DNA from 4 places in the Effusibacillus consociatus genome. Region 2 is predicted to be linked to each of the others. Evidence: riboswitches for the same ligand, from Rfam matches in the RefSeq annotation. Region 2 holds a riboswitch; each other region holds the start of a gene.
The links. Region 2 has a riboswitch for S-adenosylmethionine ahead of ACFO8Q_RS12295 (2,3-diketo-5-methylthiopentyl-1-phosphate enolase). Riboswitches for the same ligand answer to the same signal wherever they lie in the genome.
Positions count from the first base shown of each region.

Region 1 (4,559 bases), on a different contig from region 2:
TTCGGCAGTGCCTGGAAGGCGGAAGTTCTCTGTCTGAGTCGGAAATTGACGAAATTATTTCTTCTGTTGAACTTCAGGGAAACACCCACTGCCCGGAAGAGTGGTTGCTCCGACTCGAAATGCTCGAAATTCTTTCTGCACGAAACATTCTGCCGCAACGGCAGGCACGGCTCCGCGAGGAGTTGGAAGGATTGATGAAGGCCAATGGGGAATTGCAGCAGCTTATCGAGAACGGATTGGCGTTGCTCAAGTAGAAACAAACGGCATGCAGATAATGCATGCTTTTCTTATGCATAAAATTTTGCATAAAGAAAATCAAACTGAAAAACAATAAGTATCCAACCCTTAAAAAGAGCGAATAAGGGTTGAATTCCATTCACGATTTGACTAGGAGGAAAAATCATGGCTCTGTTATGGACACTTGTCATCGGTGGAGTGATTGGCTGGTTGGCAGGACTGATCAGCGGACGAGACGTCCCGGGAGGAGTAATTGGGAATATAATTGCAGGTTTCGTTGGCGCCTGGCTTGGCGGTCTGTTGTTGGGGCAATGGGGTCCGGTGATAGGCGGATTTTACATTGTGCCGGCTCTAATTGGAGCGATAGTTGTGTCTTTGCTTGTCGCATTTATTATGCGAGCTGTGCGAAATCGAACATAAAGATTGGACGTTTGACCGAACAGGCTTCCCCGGCGGAAGCCTTTTTCTATGCAATTTCACAGCGGTTTACGCCGGGACATCGGCTGTATTTCTTTGGAATTTACGATAACATAGATTTATTACAAATCAACTGGAGGGAACGTTGATGAAGTATGATTCCGATCAAGTGATAAACCGGAGGAACACAGCTTCCGAAAAGTGGGACGAACTTGAAAAACGTTTTGGTGTGAGCGACGATCTCCCCATGTGGCCGAACCTTGAAAGAACTGCCTCGTTTTATGCTTGAAAAAGCAAAAGTGGCGATGAATGAAGGACGCGGTTTTGGACTCGGCGGTGAAGGGTTTATGCGGATGAATATCGCTTGCCCCCGTCTGATTTTGGAACAGGGCTTGGGCCAAATCCGGCGTGCGGTTAATTCTTTGTACCAGGGATAAATGGGAAGGATAGAATATAGGGAAAGGCAAAAGGGGAGAACAAAAGGGGGCAGCGACTGAATGAAGTATGCATCCAAACTTGTCAAAGTCAAGAAAGATCCCGGCTATGGATCCCATATTCCACCTATCTATATGACTTCGACTTTTGTATTTGAAAATGCGGAAGTGGGAGCCCAACGTTTTGCGGGGGAAGACCCCGGGTTCATGTATACACGTCTGGGAAACCCGACCGTTCGTGAGTTGGAAGAGAAAGTGGCGGAACTTGAATTCGGTGAAGGTTGTCTCGCTTTTTCATCAGGAATGGCGGCCATTACAGGCTGTCTCCTTGGGATTCTGCAGGCAGGAGATCACGTAATTGCCCACACTGCATTATACGGGGCAACTCATGCGTTTCTTACTACAACGGTAAAAAAGTTTGGAATCGACGTAACGTTTGTCCCATTCAAAACAGCAGAAGATCTGGAGCCCCACATCACAGAACGAACAAGAGTGATTTACTTCGAAACGCCTTCAAATCCCACTCTGTCCCTGGTTGATTTGAGCAGTGTGGCGGATTTGGCCAAGCAAAAACGGATCCTGACCGTTGTCGATAACACGTTTCTGTCCCCGTACTTGCAAAATCCGATTTTGCATGGAATTGATATTGTGGTGCACAGCGCAACCAAATACCTGTCCGGTCATGGATATCTGATTGGCGGCCTGGTGGTGGCCAGAAAGGATATTATTGATCCGATGCGGAAAGAAGTGCAGAAAAATATGGGGGCCGTCATGTCTCCGATGGATGCATGGCTTCTTTCTCAAGGGATGCGCACATTGCACATTCGGATGGATCGTGCCCAACTCAATGCACAAGTCTTGGCGGAGCGTTTGGAAAAGCACGATGCCGTCGCTCAGGTGTTTTTTCCGGGATTGGCGGGATTTGAAGACAAAGCGATCATGGAAAAGCAGATGAAGGGACCGGGAGCGATGATTTCTTTTGTCTTAAAGGGAGGATATGAAGCGGGCGTCAAGCTCATGAATTCGGTGAAACTGTGTACCCTGGCCGTTTCACTGGGGGATGTCGGTACACTGATTCAGCATCCGGCTTCCATGACCCACGCCATTATTCCGAAAGAAGAGCGGGAGAAAGCGGGAGTTTGGGATGGGCTTGTGCGATTTTCCGTTGGGATCGAAGATGTGGAAGATATATGGCAGGATCTGGACATGGCTTTGGAGTAATAAATCCGCATAAATCATCTTGACAGCATTCACTATTTCATGCAAACTAAATAAAAATTAAAATATTTTCATACTTCTATCCAGAGTGGCGGAGGGAACTGGCCCGATGAAACCACAGCAACCGGTGCGATCACACGGTGCTAATTCCAGCAGAAAGCGTTCTGGAAGATAGGAGGAGCGGACTTGAAGCGATCAGCCCTCTCATTCTGGAGAGGGCTTTGTTATAGACAGGGGGAACCAGCATGAGCACGTCAGCGAACAAGATTCAACATCCAATCTTGGAACAACTAAAGAAGAAAATTCTCATCCTCGACGGGGCGATGGGGACCATGATCCAGCAGGCAAATCTGACTGCGGAAGATTTTGGCGGGGAAGAATACGAGGGCTGCAACGAGTACCTCAACCTCACACGTCCTGATGTGATCCAAGCGATCCATGAGAAGTATCTGGAAGCAGGGGCCGACATCATTGAGACGAATACGTTTGGCTCTACCCGACTGGTACTGGCAGAGTATAACCTGCAGGACCGGGCGGATGAAATCAACCTGGCTGCCGCGAAGCTGGCGGTCGATGCAGTACGAAAATGGTCTACTCCCGAATGGCCTCGTTTTGTGGCGGGTGCAATGGGTCCCACTACAAAAACGCTGTCGGTCACAGGGGGAACCACTTTTGAGGAACTGACGGAAGATTATTACCTGCAGGCGAAGGCATTGATACAGGGCGGCGTGGACGTCCTGCTGCTTGAAACGGCACAGGACACACTCAATGTGAAAGCGGGCAGCCTTGGAATTAAAAAAGCGTTTGACGAACTCGGTGTGGAACTTCCGCTGATGTTATCCGGCACCATTGAACCAATGGGTACGACATTGGCCGGTCAGAACATCGAATCGTTCTATATTTCCCTCGAACATTTGAAACCGATCACTGTCGGGTTGAACTGTGCAACCGGCCCTGAGTTCATGCGTGACCATTTGCGTACTCTGTCAGAATTGGCTCAGTGCGGGGTCAGCTGTTATCCGAATGCGGGACTGCCGGACGAGAACGGTCATTACCACGAATCCCCGCAAGCACTTGCGAAAAAAATGGCCGGATTCGCAGAACAAGGCTGGTTGAATATTGCGGGGGGCTGCTGCGGTACGACACCGGAACATATCCATGCACTCGCAGAAGCATTAAAAGACTATAAGCCGCGTCACGCTGCAGAGGGCCATCTCCCGGCAGTTTCCGGGATCGAAACCGTGTACCTGGAGCCGGACAATCGTCCGCTGATGGTGGGAGAACGGACGAACGTCATCGGATCGAAGAAGTTTCGGACTCTCATAGCAGAGGGGCTGTATGAGGACGCGTCTGAAATTGCGCGAGCCCAAGTGAAAAAGGGAGCTCATGTGATCGACATCTGCTTGGCGGATCCGGATCGGGACGAGTATGGGGACATGGAGAAGTTCCTGCACTATGTGGTCAAAAAGGTAAAAGTGCCCCTGATGATCGATTCCACCGATTCCAAAGTGATTGAGCTGGGATTGAAGCATTCACAGGGAAAAGCGATCATCAACTCAATTAACCTGGAAGACGGGGAAGAACGTTTCGAGGAAGTTGCTCCGCTTATCACGAAATATGGGGCTGCGGTTGTTGTCGGAACTATCGACGAGCAGGGGATGGCAGTAACACGGGAACGTAAACTGGAGGTTGCCAAACGTTCCTATGATCTGCTGGTGAACAAGTATGGTGTGAACCCGCAGGATATTATCTTCGATCCGCTGGTGTTCCCTGTCGGTACCGGAGATGAGCAATATATCGGTTCCGCACTTGAAACGGTAGAAGGGATTCGTCTCATTAAACAAGAGTATCCTCAGTGCGGTACCATTTTGGGCGTGTCGAACGTGTCGTTCGGCTTGCCGCCGACAGGCCGCGAAGTGCTGAACGCCGTGTTCCTCTATCATTGCACCAAAGCCGGGCTTGATTACGCCATTGTTAACACGGAGAAGTTGGAACGCTATGCGTCGATTCCGGACGAGGAACGGCGGATGGCAGAGGAGCTTCTTTTTAATACGAATGATGCCACGCTTGCAGAGTTCACTGCTTTCTACCGCGAAAAGAAAGTTACGAAGGTGAAGGAAGTTTCCAATCTCACACTGGAAGAGAGATTGGCCAACTATGTAGTGGAAGGTACGAAAGAAGGGTTAATTGACGACCTGAAGGAAGCACTTGCCAAATATCCGCCGCTGGATATTATAAACGGCCCGCTGATGA
Region 1 covers NZ_JBHSHC010000044.1:51,376-55,934, reverse strand. The annotation lists gene ACFO8Q_RS06765 (aromatic amino acid hydroxylase) at 1-254, shown strand, start outside; gene ACFO8Q_RS06760 (GlsB/YeaQ/YmgE family stress response membrane protein) at 403-657, shown strand; gene ACFO8Q_RS06755 (hypothetical protein) at 915-1,091, shown strand; gene ACFO8Q_RS06750 (trans-sulfuration enzyme family protein) at 1,152-2,309, shown strand; SAM riboswitch class I at 2,383-2,484, shown strand; gene metH (methionine synthase) at 2,552-4,559, shown strand, end outside.
Region 1: linked by a shared signal. The riboswitch ahead of metH (methionine synthase) and the one ahead of ACFO8Q_RS12295 (2,3-diketo-5-methylthiopentyl-1-phosphate enolase) in region 2 are both predicted to bind S-adenosylmethionine.

Region 2 (4,559 bases):
CTGTATTTCGTGGCGATCTACGCTTTTCCGCAAACGTATCTAAAAGTGGTGGATTTGCTGCCGCTTAAGGAATACCAAAAGGCTCGCTTTCAAGTTGTAATTGATCCGGAAAAAGCCGGTGAATGGGGATACCAGGTGCATCAGGCGATCATAGCGATCGGAAACGGAGGTCTGCCGGGACGAGGTTTAACCGGTGGATCCCAAACACAGGGGGCATTCGTTCCCGAACAGCAAACCGATATGATATTCTCCGCAATCGGAGAGGACTTTGGGTTTATTGGAACCTCCCTGTTGATTATCCTTTTCTTTATAATGCTGCAGCGGATGGTCAAGATTGCAACCTCCACGCCTGACGCGTTTGGTACGTTTTTTATAACTGGCGCGATTGGGATGTTTGGATTCCAGATCTTTGAAAACATTGGGATGAACCTTGCGGTGATGCCCGCCACAGGCATTACGCTCCCATTCGTTTCCTATGGAGGTACGTCCTTGTTGACCAACTTTATTATTATGGGGATTGTACAGTCGGTTGCGATTCGACGGCGGAAGCTGCGGTTCTAAAGTTTTGGGGGCCGTTTATAGATTCACAGCCATTTGGGAATCCTATCCTCATGTTGGAGATTCAGACAGGAGGAGGAAAAGCATTGGACAGGCAGACTCCCGAAATACCGCAGGTCGACCTGCCGGATGAAGTTACCCAGGTCGATATGCCGGAGATAGGGGAAACTACCCCTCATCCGCAAACACCGGATCCACAAGCTGTCACCTTCACCGAGTCTTCCGAGGCTGCGGAAAGAAAAATATCAAAAATTGGATTTGCACCTTGAACAAGCGGGGTTAAATATCCGCTTGTTTTTTTTGTCGAATCGATTTATGATTTTTTTATTTGCAAGGGTTTTTAAGGAAGGGTGGTCTCCTCATGATTTTGCAACCGGCAGATCGGATGCGGCGGCTTCCGGAACAATTTTTCTCGGCGCTTGTGCGAAAAGCGAATTCCTATATAGCAAAAGGGTACGATGTTATCAATTTGGGACAGGGCAACCCGGATTTACCGACACCTCAACATATTGTCGAGTCGATGCGGGAAGCGGTTCTTGATCCGCTCACTCATCGCTATTCTCCGTTCTCGGGCCTCCCGGAACTGAAGGAAGCAATCGCAGACTGGTATAAGGCGGAGTATAATGTGGATCTGGATCCGGCTTCGGAAGTGGCCATTCTGTTCGGAGGAAAAGTCGGACTGGTCGAAATCAGCCAATGTCTCTTAAATAAAGGCGATGTGTGCCTGGTGCCCGACCCGGGATATCCCGACTACTGGTCGGGTGTTGCCATGAGCGGGGCCGAAATGGTGATGATGCCGCTTTTGCGGGAAAACGGGTTTCTGCCGGATTATTCTTTGTTGTCCCAGGAAACGCTGCAGCGGGCAAAGCTGATGTTCCTAAATTACCCGAACAACCCGACTGCCGCTACGGCAAGCGAATCATTTTTCCGGGATACGGTCGAATTTGCTGCAAAAAACGGGATTGTGGCAGCGCATGATTTTGCATATGGTGCGATCGGTTTTGACGGACAAAAGCCGGTATCATTCCTGCAAGTGCCCGGTGCCAAAGAGGTCGGGGTAGAGTTCTATACCATGTCCAAAACCTATAATATGGCGGGCTGGCGGGTTGGATTCGCGCTCGGAAACAAAGATGTGATATCATTGATTAATTTAATTCAAGACCATTATTATGTAAGCCTCTTCCCGGCGATCCAGCGGGCGTCGATCACCGCCTTGAGATCTTCGCAGGATTGCGTTAGACAACTTGTGTCGACCTATGAAAGCCGCCGCGATGTGTTTGTGGGAGGCTTACGGCAACTTGGCTGGGATTGCCCGGCGCCAAAGGGCTCCTTCTTCACATGGGTACCGATTCCGAACGGCATGGGGGCTGTTGAATTCGCAGACTATGTACTGGATCAAGCCCATGTTGTAATGGCTCCCGGAATTGGATTTGGAAAAAGCGGAGAAGGGTACGTGCGAGTTGGTCTTTTAGCACCGGAAGAACGATTGCGGGAAGCGGTCGAACGGCTGAAACAAATAAAAGTCTATTGACATCTTGAATTACCTGTCGTATGATTTCTCTAGTTTAAAATTAACTGAAATTTTCACAACAAATGTGACTCTTATCCAGAGCAGGCTGAGGGACTGGCCCGATGATGCCCGGCAACCGGATACATCCGTGATGGAACGCTTTCCTGTTCTATTCGCAACTTGATGTATCAATGGTGCTAACTCCTGCAGAATCATGGATTCTGAGAGATGAGAGGCGAGGAATTGTTCTCGAGTACGCCTCTTTTTCTTAAAGGAAAAGAGGCGTTTGTGTTTTAAAGGGGGTAGCAATTTTGAGTAACCTGCAACTAGAAGATTATATTGTTGCCACGTATCTGGTTCATGGACGCGGGGGCGATTTTCATAAAAAAGCCCAAGGTATAGCAGTGGGACTGACGGTTGGCTCCTGGACCGATTTGCCCGCAGAACGGCAGGAGCGGATGAAGAAGCACCTGGGGCATGTAGTTTCAGTACAAGAATTGGGTTCCGATGAACAGGGGACTGTCAAAGCGCTGCTTAAAATTGCCTATCCGACAATCAATTTCACACCGGATCTTCCTGCGGTTCTTACTTCCGTTTTCGGAAAGCTGTCGATGGACGGGGCGATCAAATTAATCGATTTGGATTTTCCGGCAGAGTTCACGAAGAACTTCCCGGGGCCGAAGTTTGGCATTGAAGGGGTTCGGAATCGGTTGGGAGTACAGAACCGTCCGCTCCTGATGTCGATTTTCAAATCGTGCATCGGATACGACACGGACACATTGGCCGAACTGTTTTACCAGCAGGCACTGGGCGGAGTCGATCTGGTGAAGGATGATGAAATTTTCTTTGATGATACGTATGCTCCGTTTGAAAAGCGGATTGAAGCGTGCTTGAAAGCGGCTGATCGTGCCTCGGCAGAAACAGGAAAAAAGGTGCTCTATGCGGCGAACCTGACGGCACCGGTAACGGAAATTGTCGATAAGGCGAAGCGGGCGGTTCAAGCGGGCGCAAATGCTCTCCTGTTGAACGTTCTGGCATACGGTTACGATGTCCTGCACCGACTGGCGGCAGATCCGGAAGTAAATGTTCCGATCATGGCCCATCCGGCGTTGGCGGGAGCTCTCTATCCGTCTCCTCAATATGGGATCAGTGCACCGGTTGTATTGGGAAAATTGATGCGGCTTGCCGGTGCCGATTTGGTCCTGTATCCGTCCCCGTATGGATCGGTAGCCATGGAACGTGCGGAAACTCTTGCGATCGCAGAGGAACTCAGAAAGCCGAAGGAAGTACTCAAACCGGCGTTCCCGGTTCCGTCTGCCGGTATTCATCCGGGATTGGTTCCACAACTTTACAATGATCTGGGGAATGACCAGGTGATCAATGCGGGCGGCGGCATTCATGGCCATCCGGGAGGATCTGCTGCTGGCGGTCGGGCTTTTGTCGCGGCGATCGATGCGGTGATTCAGGGACGAACTCTCGAGGATGCAGCCAAAGACAGTGCAGAATTGGCGAAAGCACTTGAACTTTGGGGAGGCAAATGATCGTGGCGAAGCCGATTGTGATTTTCTGCGATTTTGACGGGACCATTACCGAGCGCGACATGATCATGACTCTGATGGAGAAGTTTGCACCTGAAGGATGGGAAACGATTAAGGATGACATTCTGTCGCAGCGAATTCCTGTGCAGGAAGGAGTCGGGAAACTGTTCTCTCTGATTCCGTCGGCCAAGCGCGAAGAGCTTGTGAAGTATGCGGAAGACGCAGTCAAAATTCGCGCAGGCTTTTCCGAATTTGTAACTTATTGCAGGGAGAATGGGATTCAGTTTCTTGTTACGAGCGGGGGAATCGACTTTTTTGTCGGGCCGATCCTGGCTCCTTATGGGGACATCAACAAGATTTACTGCAACGGTTCTGACTTCTCAGGCGAGACGATCCGAATTCTATGGCCGCATGGTTGTGATGAGCGATGCGACGGGGGCTGTGGAATGTGCAAGCCGTCGATTCTCAGGCACTATCCGGCGGATCAATATACAAGAGTTGTAATCGGTGACAGCATCACCGATCTCAAAGCATCGCGACTGGCCGACGTGGTGTTGGCAAGATCCCTGCTGCTTGAGAAATGCAGGGAAGAAGGGCTGCCGCACGAAGCGTTTCAAGATTTTTATGATGTGATGGATTCTATCAAACGATTGCAAACAAAGGGGGTGTCCGTATGAGCCAATACACTTTTTTTCAGGAAGACCGGATTCGCATCGCACAGGAATTAAAGGAGATTGCAGACAACTTCACTCAGAAGGGGTGGCTGCCTGCAACGGCGGGGAACCTGTCGATCAAGTTGAGCGATGAACCGTTGGTGTTTGGAGTGACTGCAAGCGGCAAGGATAAAGAGAATCTGCAGCTGGAGGATATTCTGGCGGTTGATAAAGACTGCAAACCGATTGAACCGACCCGTTTGCGTCCATCCGCTGAAACGATTATTCATTCGAGAATCT
Region 2 covers NZ_JBHSHC010000096.1:158,894-163,452, forward strand. The annotation lists gene ACFO8Q_RS12280 (FtsW/RodA/SpoVE family cell cycle protein) at 1-561, shown strand, start outside; gene ACFO8Q_RS12285 (hypothetical protein) at 645-827, shown strand; gene ACFO8Q_RS12290 (pyridoxal phosphate-dependent aminotransferase) at 920-2,089, shown strand; SAM riboswitch class I at 2,158-2,303, shown strand; gene ACFO8Q_RS12295 (2,3-diketo-5-methylthiopentyl-1-phosphate enolase) at 2,380-3,609, shown strand; gene ACFO8Q_RS12300 (2-hydroxy-3-keto-5-methylthiopentenyl-1-phosphate phosphatase) at 3,612-4,283, shown strand; gene ACFO8Q_RS12305 (methylthioribulose 1-phosphate dehydratase) at 4,280-4,559, shown strand, end outside.

Region 3 (4,559 bases), on a different contig from region 2:
AATGCAAACAATCCGGAGGTAGTGAAAAATGTACCCCATAATTCCTTCGTTTGAATTTTTCCGTTCACAAGCGGTACCAACACTGCGATCATCAAAAACAACAATCCTATTTCAAGTCCGCGTCTCTCTAAAGCGGGAAAGAATCTTTGCAAATTGGACAGTTTCAAGATCAGCAGGACACTTGCGGCTGTAGCAAGAATGCTTGCCCTTCCCACGATGCCTACGATAATCAACAAAACGAGGACAATTTCACCGGCCATAAGCCCCACCCCTTGTATCAATCCATACAAATATATGGACAAGAAAGGGGGCATATGCGAATCAAATTCCGATTCACTCAACAATCATCACGGGAGGATACAAAGGGTTGTTCGTTAACCGGAGAGTATCGCTGCGAAGCCCCCGCCGCAAACATTCGACGGAAATAATTTCCGATGGGGCGAGATTTCCCAGGTTCACATTGGAGCCGAATCTCGAAATCAGTTCCTCCTGCTGAGATTTTAAAGGTGCTTCCCAGATTAATGAGTCGATCGACTTGAGTTGTTCGAGAAGCTGGTCAACATCATCTTTCCTGATCGAACCGTTCGCTTCATACACACCTACGGATTTGCCGGACTCGCGTCCTTCTATAATCACCTTAAACGCGCCTGCTTCGAGATCCTGTTCAATCGTTTCCAATTGTTCTTCGATTGGCAAGTGTACATTCGTTTCTTTCTTTCCTACTTCACTCAGAACCACGAATCCCATGTTTCTGGCCTCTTGAATCAGTTCCCGGCGAAGTTTTCTGTCAAGAGTGATGGTTCCATCAGAAATTTCAATGGCTGAAAATCCAATTTTTTTGGCGCTTCGCATAAATTCCTGCCAACACCCCTGCAGCACTGCTGCCTCAAGGAGAGTACCGCCCGGATAGATTTGAATGTCGTGTTCGCGCAATATGTTAATTTTATTTTGCAGTATGGATTTCGAGTACAGCATGGCGGTTCCAAAGCCTAGTTTCAGGAAATCGATATAGGGGCCGGCCATTTCTACAAGATCCAATGTTTCACGAATTCCTAGTCCCTTGTCAATCAGCATACTTAAACCGCAAGTTCGTGGTTTGGAAAAACGGCCGGGCAGCGGATCACTTATAATCGTATTCCACGGTCTTTGCGGTAAAAATTCGGTCATGATCAAAAAACTCCTTTCCCCTCGTGCAAGTCAAATTCCTTAAGGGTTTGGTAACCTTGACACAACAATGGAAACTGGGCTCCAATATCGTATGCGAAAAACGGGCGTGGGTGTTAAGCCCGTGCTTTTCTTTTTGCCAGAAGTTTTCGGAGGGTTTCGAAGGGAAGAGTGCCGGGTGCTGGCGGGGATGGGGCATCGTTGCCGGGAACACGGATAAGCCAGGTGGATAACGCTGTGGAAAGAAGGGCGAGACCTGCTACCGAAAGAAACATTGCAGCAGTTGAAAGTCCCATTAACCAGGTAAAAACAGGCGGACCAATAGCGACTCCGAGAAATCTGACCGATCCGTAAAAAGAGGTAACGATCCCACGTTCCTCCATACTCACGGCAGAGGTGATCAGCATATTTAAACAGGGCAATACCAGACCGGTTCCGATTCCGCTGATCACAAGCAGGGCCAGCAGCAGGTAAGTATTTCTGACAAAGGAACCGGAACCCAGGGAAACGGCGACGAGGATCATCCCGACGATAATCAGCGTCTTCATTAACCCTTTTTTCTTTTTAATGTTGGATCCGGTGATATAAGAGCTCAAGGACATCGCGAGCAAAGGAATTGCTAATATTCCGCCCTTCAACAGTCCATCAATTTTGTATGTTTCTTCCAAAATCTGAGACAAGTAAAAGAGAACCCCAAACAGAATGAAAAGCGAGCTTGCACCCGCAAAGTAAGCTGTGAGCAGCCATTTCCATTCCCGCTTAAAAATTTTTTTTAGTGATTGTAAGTATTCCGGTATTTTTTGACTTTCTCCCGTTTTCTTCGGTTCCTTTATGAAATACCAGATTGCAAGCGCTGCCGGAATACATAAAACAGGGAAAGCCAAAAAGGCGCCGTACCAAACAATCATTGCAATCAATACACCTAAAATCGGACTCAGGACTTTACCCAGCCCGTTGGAAGCCTCTATTAATCCAAGGGCTTGACTGCGGGCACCTCCTTTGAAAATATCTCCCGCCAGAGCCATCGCAATCGGTGCCGTTCCGGCAGCACCAATCCCCTGCAGAACTCGACCAGCCATGATGATTGCATAGGGCTTCGCCAGCATGAAAGCTGCCAGGCCGGATATGAGACCACCAAGAGCATACAAAAGTAATGCGGGAATAATCACGATCTTGCGGTTAAACCGATCCGAAAGGAAACCGGCCAGAGGGATTATGATTCCCGCCGGAACCGAAAACAGTGTGATAACCAAACTTGCTTGAAATTTGGATATATCAAGCTGTTCCTGCATAGTCGGCAGAATGGGGATCAGCATCGAATTGCCCAACACCATGATAAGCGGAACGCTTCCGAGAGCGATGAGCGGCAGAACCGAAACTTTGGAACTGGTAGAGGTTGATTGCGCCATTCCGTTCAGTCCTTTCCTCAGTGTACAAGTAGTGTATCCATGAATCAGACTCCGATTGCAGGCAGTTGTTGTTAATCCACTCTTGACGAGCTGGCCCAAAGGTTGTACAGTGTATCCAAGAACCAAAGAACTGAATTATTTTGACTCTTATCCAGAGCTGGCGGAGGGACTGGCCCGATGAAGCCCGGCAACCTGAATCTTGTTTAAGATTTGTGGTGCTAATTCCTGCAGGTAGTACCTGACAGATAAGAGGAGGACTTCGGAAATTCACAAGGTCTTTCTCTTTAGAGAAAGGCCTTTTTTAAGTCAGGAGGAGATCACGATGAAAATTGAGACACGTTTGGCGCAAGCAGGGAATCGTCAAGATCCGCGCACAGGAGCAGTATCACTGCCGATTCATCATTCCACCACATTTTCTCATCCCGCTTTGGGGCAAAGTACAGGTTTCGATTATACACGAACTTTAAACCCGACGCGAAAAGTGCTGGAGGATACGATTGCCGACTTGGAGAACGGCACCAGAGGGTTTGCGTTTGCTTCCGGGATGGCTGCAATCGGCTGTTTGTTTGAAATATTTGAGCCCGGGGATCATTTGATTGCATCCAATGACTTGTACGGTGGTACGTATCGATTGTTGGAACAAATTTTGCGAAGAAAAGGCATCACCACCACCTATCTGGATTCCGGGGACTTGGCGGCTGTGGAAGCGGCTGTGCAGCCGAACACGAAAGCGATTTTTATCGAGACTCCGACCAATCCGACAATGAAGATCACTGATATAAAGGGCTGTGCCGCCATTGCGAAAAAATACGGTCTGCTGACGATTGTGGACAATACGTTTATGACCCCTTATTTCCAGCGTCCGCTGGACCTTGGCGCAGATATCGTACTTCACTCGGGAACCAAATATCTTGGTGGTCATAACGACGTGTTGTGTGGATTAATCGTGGTTAAGGATGAAGAACTGGGCGAGAAATTATTCTTTTTGCAAAACTCGATTGGGGCAGTGTTGGGACCGCAAGATTGCTGGTTGATGATTCGTGGGATGAAAACTTTGGCTCTTCGGATGGAGAAACACCAGGAGAATGCCCAGCTGGTTGCAGCATGGCTCGTTAAGCACCCGCAGGTAACAAAGGTGTATTTTCCGGGCCTAACCGATCATGAAGGCAAAGAGGTTCATGAAAAACAAGCTGCAGGATACAGCGGCATGCTGTCATTTGAAGTGGCAGACGAAAATATGATCGAGCCGATTTTGGCAAGTGTGAAAATGATTACTTTTGCCGAAAGTCTTGGGGGCGTGGAATCGTTAATCACCTATCCGGCAAGACAGACCCATTTTGATATTCCGAAAGAAGTACGGGAGGCTTATGGAGTAACAGACAGACTTCTGCGCTTTTCGGTTGGTATTGAACACTACCAGGATATCATTGAGGATCTGGCTCAAGCTTTAGAGGCGGCCAAGGTTGGGGCGGTGTCAAAATGAAATTTCAGACGAAAGCTCTTCATACCGGGGTAGAGGTCGATCCGATAACCGGCGCCTCCAGTGTTCCGATCTACCAAGCTTCTACCTTTCATCAGGAGGAATTTGATTCAACCCAGGAGTTCGATTACGCCCGTTCGGGTAATCCTACCCGAAAAGCGCTGGAACATATTATCGCGGAACTCGAAGGAGCAAACTACGGGTTTGCGTTTGCATCCGGCATGGCTGCAATCACGGGAGTATTGCTGACCTTGTCCTCCGGATCGCATGTTGTTGCTTGTGAAGACATTTACGGCGGAAGTTTTCGGGCGCTGACCCGTGTGTTTTCCCGTTTGGGGATTCAAACTGCTTTTGTGGATGCTTCCGACTTGGACAAAATTGATTCTGCGATCCGCCCTGAGACAAAAATGCTTCTTTTAGAAACGCCTTCAAATCCAACCCTGAAGATTATTGATTTAAAGGGAGCAGCCGAAATCGCAAAAAGAAAAGGGGTTATCACAGTTGTT
Region 3 covers NZ_JBHSHC010000112.1:212,470-217,028, forward strand. The annotation lists gene ACFO8Q_RS16030 (DUF441 domain-containing protein) at 1-260, opposite strand, end outside; gene comA (phosphosulfolactate synthase) at 334-1,167, opposite strand; gene ACFO8Q_RS16040 (MFS transporter) at 1,281-2,573, opposite strand; SAM riboswitch class I at 2,718-2,825, shown strand; gene ACFO8Q_RS16045 (trans-sulfuration enzyme family protein) at 2,896-4,056, shown strand; gene ACFO8Q_RS16050 (trans-sulfuration enzyme family protein) at 4,053-4,559, shown strand, end outside.
Region 3: linked by a shared signal. The riboswitch ahead of ACFO8Q_RS16045 (trans-sulfuration enzyme family protein) and the one ahead of ACFO8Q_RS12295 (2,3-diketo-5-methylthiopentyl-1-phosphate enolase) in region 2 are both predicted to bind S-adenosylmethionine.

Region 4 (4,559 bases), on a different contig from region 2:
AGGTTCATTTTGCGGTCTTTGTTTTCCTGTTCGAGGTAAGGAACGTGCTGGAAGAAGTTTGCATCCAATTGTTTTTCGAATACTTGTACATTCGGTTGTACATAATCGTTGAATTCTTTAATTTCCAGGTTCACACCTTGTTCTTTCAGTTTCGGTTGGACAAACTTCAGAATTTCCGCATGAGGAACTGCGGTAGCTCCTACCTTCAAAGTAACTTCTTTGTTTTCGCCGCCGGCGGAAGGAGCCGGTGCAGTTTCTTTCTTGCCGCACGCTGCCAACGAGAATGCAAGCGTAAGTGATACTACAGGAACAAGCCATTTTTTCATTTCCAGTTTCCCCTTTCAATTTTTGCGATTCATTTTTTCTCTATGGAAAGATCGTTTTGCGACCTTGCCTGCGATTATTTTCTGCTGAAGCGAAGAACCAATCTGTCTCCGAATGTTTGGAGGATCTGAACCAACACAAGCAGGATCAGAACCGTGACAATCATGACATCTGTCTGGAAGCGTTGATATCCGTAACGAATGGCCAAATCTCCCAGTCCTCCGCCACCAATTACCCCTGACATGGCTGTGTAGGAGACAAGTGCCACCGTAGTGATCGTGATTCCCGCGATAAGGCCCGGGCGGGATTCAGGCAGCAGCACTTTCCAAATAATGTGCCAGTTTGAGGCTCCCATTGATTGGGCCGCTTCAATGACTCCGCGATCCACTTCACGCAGGGAAGTTTCCACCAACCGGGCAAAAAACGGGGCCGCGCCAATCACAAGCGGCGGAATGGAACCCTCCACGCCGATTGAAGTCCCTACAACCAGCTTGGTGAACGGGATTAGCAGGATCATCAGGATAATAAACGGCACCGATCGCAGGATATTTACAACAAAAGATGTAACTGAATAGAATACCCGATTTTCAAGCAGCTGTCCTCGTGAAGTTAAAAATAAGAACACTCCCAGCGGCAACCCGATCAAAACGGTAAAGAATCCCGAGAGCCCCAGCATAATCAACGTATCGATGGTTGCCTGTCCAATCTCTGCCCAATCCAAATTTTCGAATGTCAATTCCAACTAGATCACCTCCACATCAAGCCCACGCAGGCGCAATGCTTCAATGGTCGAATTGACTTGTTGGGCGTCGCCATCCAATTCCACGACCAGTTGACCGTAGGGTGTATCTTTCATCCGGGAAATCGTACCTTGCAGGATATTGAACGAAGTACCGGTTTCCATCATGGTTTGGAATAAAATCGGCCGGTAAGTCTGCTCGCCCAGGAAAGTGATGCGGACAATGATTCGGTCACCGGAAGATTTTTCGTGTGCCACCGTTTCTCTCAGTTCCACCGAGTCAGCCACTTGCTCGACAAATTCCCGCGTTGTCGGGTGCTGAGGTTTCAAAAATACATCGACGACCTTTCCTGACTCAACAATTCTCCCTCCGTCAATCACTCCGACCCCGTCACAAATCGAACGGATCACATGCATTTCGTGTGTGATCAATACAATAGTGATGCCGAGTTTCCTGTTAATATCTCGCAGCAAGGCAAGAATCGAGTTGGTTATTTGCGGATCAAGCGCAGATGTCGCTTCATCACACAGCAGCACCTTAGGATCGTTTGCCAATGCTCTCGCAATTCCGACACGCTGTTTTTGCCCTCCGGACAATTGAGCCGGATATTTGTTCCGATGTCCTTCCAAACCGACCAGAGACAGCAGCTCCGATACCTTGCGCTCGATCTCCGCCTTGGGCCGTTTGGCAAGTTTCAACGGGAACGCCACATTCTCCGCGACAGTGGCAGATGAAAGCAGGTTAAAATGTTGAAAAATCATGCCGATTTGTCGGCGCTGTTCCTGCAGCTTCCGATCTTCCAAAGCCGTCAGATCCACACCATCCACGACTACGCTCCCGGAAGTCGGACGCTCCAACAGATTGATACAGCGAATCAGTGTACTCTTTCCCGCCCCGGAATGGCCGATCACACCGAAAATTTCTCCCTTTTCTATCGAAAGATCGATTCCGCGCAAAGCAGGAACCAGTTTCCCATTCACCTGATAATCTTTATAAAGATTTTGCAGCAGAATCATCCGTTTCACCTCCGTTCAATAAAAAAACCCTTTTCACAGAATGAAAAAGGGTTGTTGTATCCAGCGCCCCTCCTCATCTGTCAAGATCAAACGATCTTGTAGGAATTGGCACCGCGACACCCATCATTAGGATGAGCCGGTTGCCGGGCTTCATTGGGCCTGTCCCTCCGCCTCTCTTGATAAGAAGAATTTCCAAATCATTTGTATTCAATTTATCATTTTAAAAATACAAGAACGAGTATATCGTACCCAGAAAGATAAAGTCAATACAAAAAAATGAAACAAAAAAATCAAAAATCCCGCAATTATTAAAAATTAATTTGCAGGATTTTTCAGGAAAATATTTCGATTACCATGCTGCGTACTTTTCCGCTTGCTTACGACGTATTTGGAGAGTATTAATTTTTGAGATCAGATTCCTTTGCTCATCTTCTTTGAAGAAAAGGAATTTTACTCCATACAGAAACATCTCTTCCGTTTCTGCTTGTTTCCAAACTAGTTGACCGTAAACGTTGATTTCATGATTCGGAATATCAATCTGAAATTGCCATACCAAAACTTCGCTGATGGGCAAATCGCGATCCGTCAGGAAGCAAAGCCCGCCACCCGAAATATTTTGAATTTCCACCTCGAACTCATCCCCGAAAGGCAGCTGCTTCGCCCCCAATTTACGCAAACGAAGCGAACAAAAAGCGGTGATATTCAGACGATAAAATTCCCTCTGCTGCATACTCGTGTCCTCCCCGTATTCCCCCGAAACCCCAATACCAAATTCTTCAATTGCACCTGTAAATGGTGTTAATAATTTATAACAGAGAGGTTCGACGACTCTAGGTACTTCAGTCCTATTTTTAATTTCTTTGATTGGACAAGGGGTCCCTTTAAAAAACAAACAAGCACTTTCCGCAGAAGGGGAAAGCGCTTGGGATGCAGATAGGACTTTGGTAGCAAAAATCTTCTTAGGCGTGGAGATCAGCCTTCTCTTTCATCCGTCGATAATCTTTGCCGAAAGTATCCATGCGTTTCATAATTAATCGGTTAACAGCATCCAGATAGGCCCGGGCACCCGCTTCCAGCGTGTCCGTAGAAGTGGCTCGCCCATTGCTGACAATCTCACCTTGCCGAATTTGAATTCTCACTTCCGCGAGAGCGTCCTGTCCCCCAGTTACCGAGTCGATCTGGTAATGGAGCAGTTCCACCTGTTCCCCGGTAATCCGATCAATTGCACGGGAGATCGCATCGAACGCCCCGTTTCCAACAGCCGCTTCCTGCAGCAGACCTTGTTCGTCATCGATTAACCCAACGGTTGCTGTCGGAACGCCGTGTGTACCGCAGGATACCTGCATGAATTCTAAACGATACGAAAGCTTGGAAGTATCAACTTCGTATTCCAGGAGCAGGGACAGAATGTCCTCGTCCGTTACATACTTCTTCTTGTCACAAAGATCTTTAAACTTGCGGAATACTGTGTTCAAAGCCTCACCATCAAGATCGTACCCGAGGGACGCGATATGGTCTTTGAATGCATGGCGGCCCGAATGCTTACCCAGAACAAGCTTCGTATCTGCCATTCCCACGGTTTCCGGACGAATGATTTCATAAGTGGATTTCTCTTTCAACATTCCGTCCTGGTGAATACCGGACTCATGAGCAAACGCATTGGCACCGACAATCGCTTTATTTGGCTGCACGACCATACCGGTCAGTTTCGATACCAATCGGCTGGTACGGGCAATCTGGGAAAGATCCAGGCTGGTTGTGGCCTGGTAAATAGTTGGTCGAGTAGCAAGAGCCAACACTACTTCCTCGATCGCCGCATTACCCGCCCGTTCACCGATTCCGTTAATCGCGCCTTCGATCTGATCAGCCCCTGCCAAAATGGCAGCCAACGAATTGGCAACCGCCATTCCAAGATCATCATGACAATGAGCCGACAATTTCAATTTATCCGCACCTGATGCGTGGTCACGGATGTACTTGAATATCTGTCCATATTCATCCGGTGTCAAATACCCGACCGTATCCGGAATGTTGAACACCGATGCTCCCCATTTCGCAGCAACTTCAGCCACTTTTACAAGAAAATCGAGATCGGAACGTCCCGCATCTTCAGCAGAAAACTCAACATCGGGTACATATTTGCGTGCCAACTTAACAGCGAATTCCGCTTGCTCCAACACTTGCTCCGGTGTCATCCGCAATTTGTGCTGCATATGAATCGGAGAAGTTGCCAGAAACACATGAATTCGTGGATGCTCCGCTCCTTTTAGCGCTTGATACGCCTGATCGATATCCTTCTCTGTGGAACGTGCCAAGGAGCAGATGCTGACCCCTCGAACTTCATTTGCAATTCGTTGTACCGATTCAAAATCTCCTTTGGAGGAAGCCGCGAAACCAGCCTCAATGATATTGACACCAAGTCGAGCCAGCTGACGGGCAATCTCCAGTTTTTCTTCTTGTGTCAGACTCACACCAGGGG
Region 4 covers NZ_JBHSHC010000142.1:14,863-19,421, reverse strand. The annotation lists gene ACFO8Q_RS20210 (MetQ/NlpA family ABC transporter substrate-binding protein) at 1-326, opposite strand, end outside; gene ACFO8Q_RS20205 (methionine ABC transporter permease) at 401-1,066, opposite strand; gene ACFO8Q_RS20200 (methionine ABC transporter ATP-binding protein) at 1,067-2,080, opposite strand; SAM riboswitch class I at 2,151-2,266, opposite strand; gene ACFO8Q_RS20195 (PilZ domain-containing protein) at 2,430-2,810, opposite strand; gene ACFO8Q_RS20190 (2-isopropylmalate synthase) at 3,040-4,559, opposite strand, start outside.
Region 4: linked by a shared signal. The riboswitch ahead of ACFO8Q_RS20200 (methionine ABC transporter ATP-binding protein) and the one ahead of ACFO8Q_RS12295 (2,3-diketo-5-methylthiopentyl-1-phosphate enolase) in region 2 are both predicted to bind S-adenosylmethionine.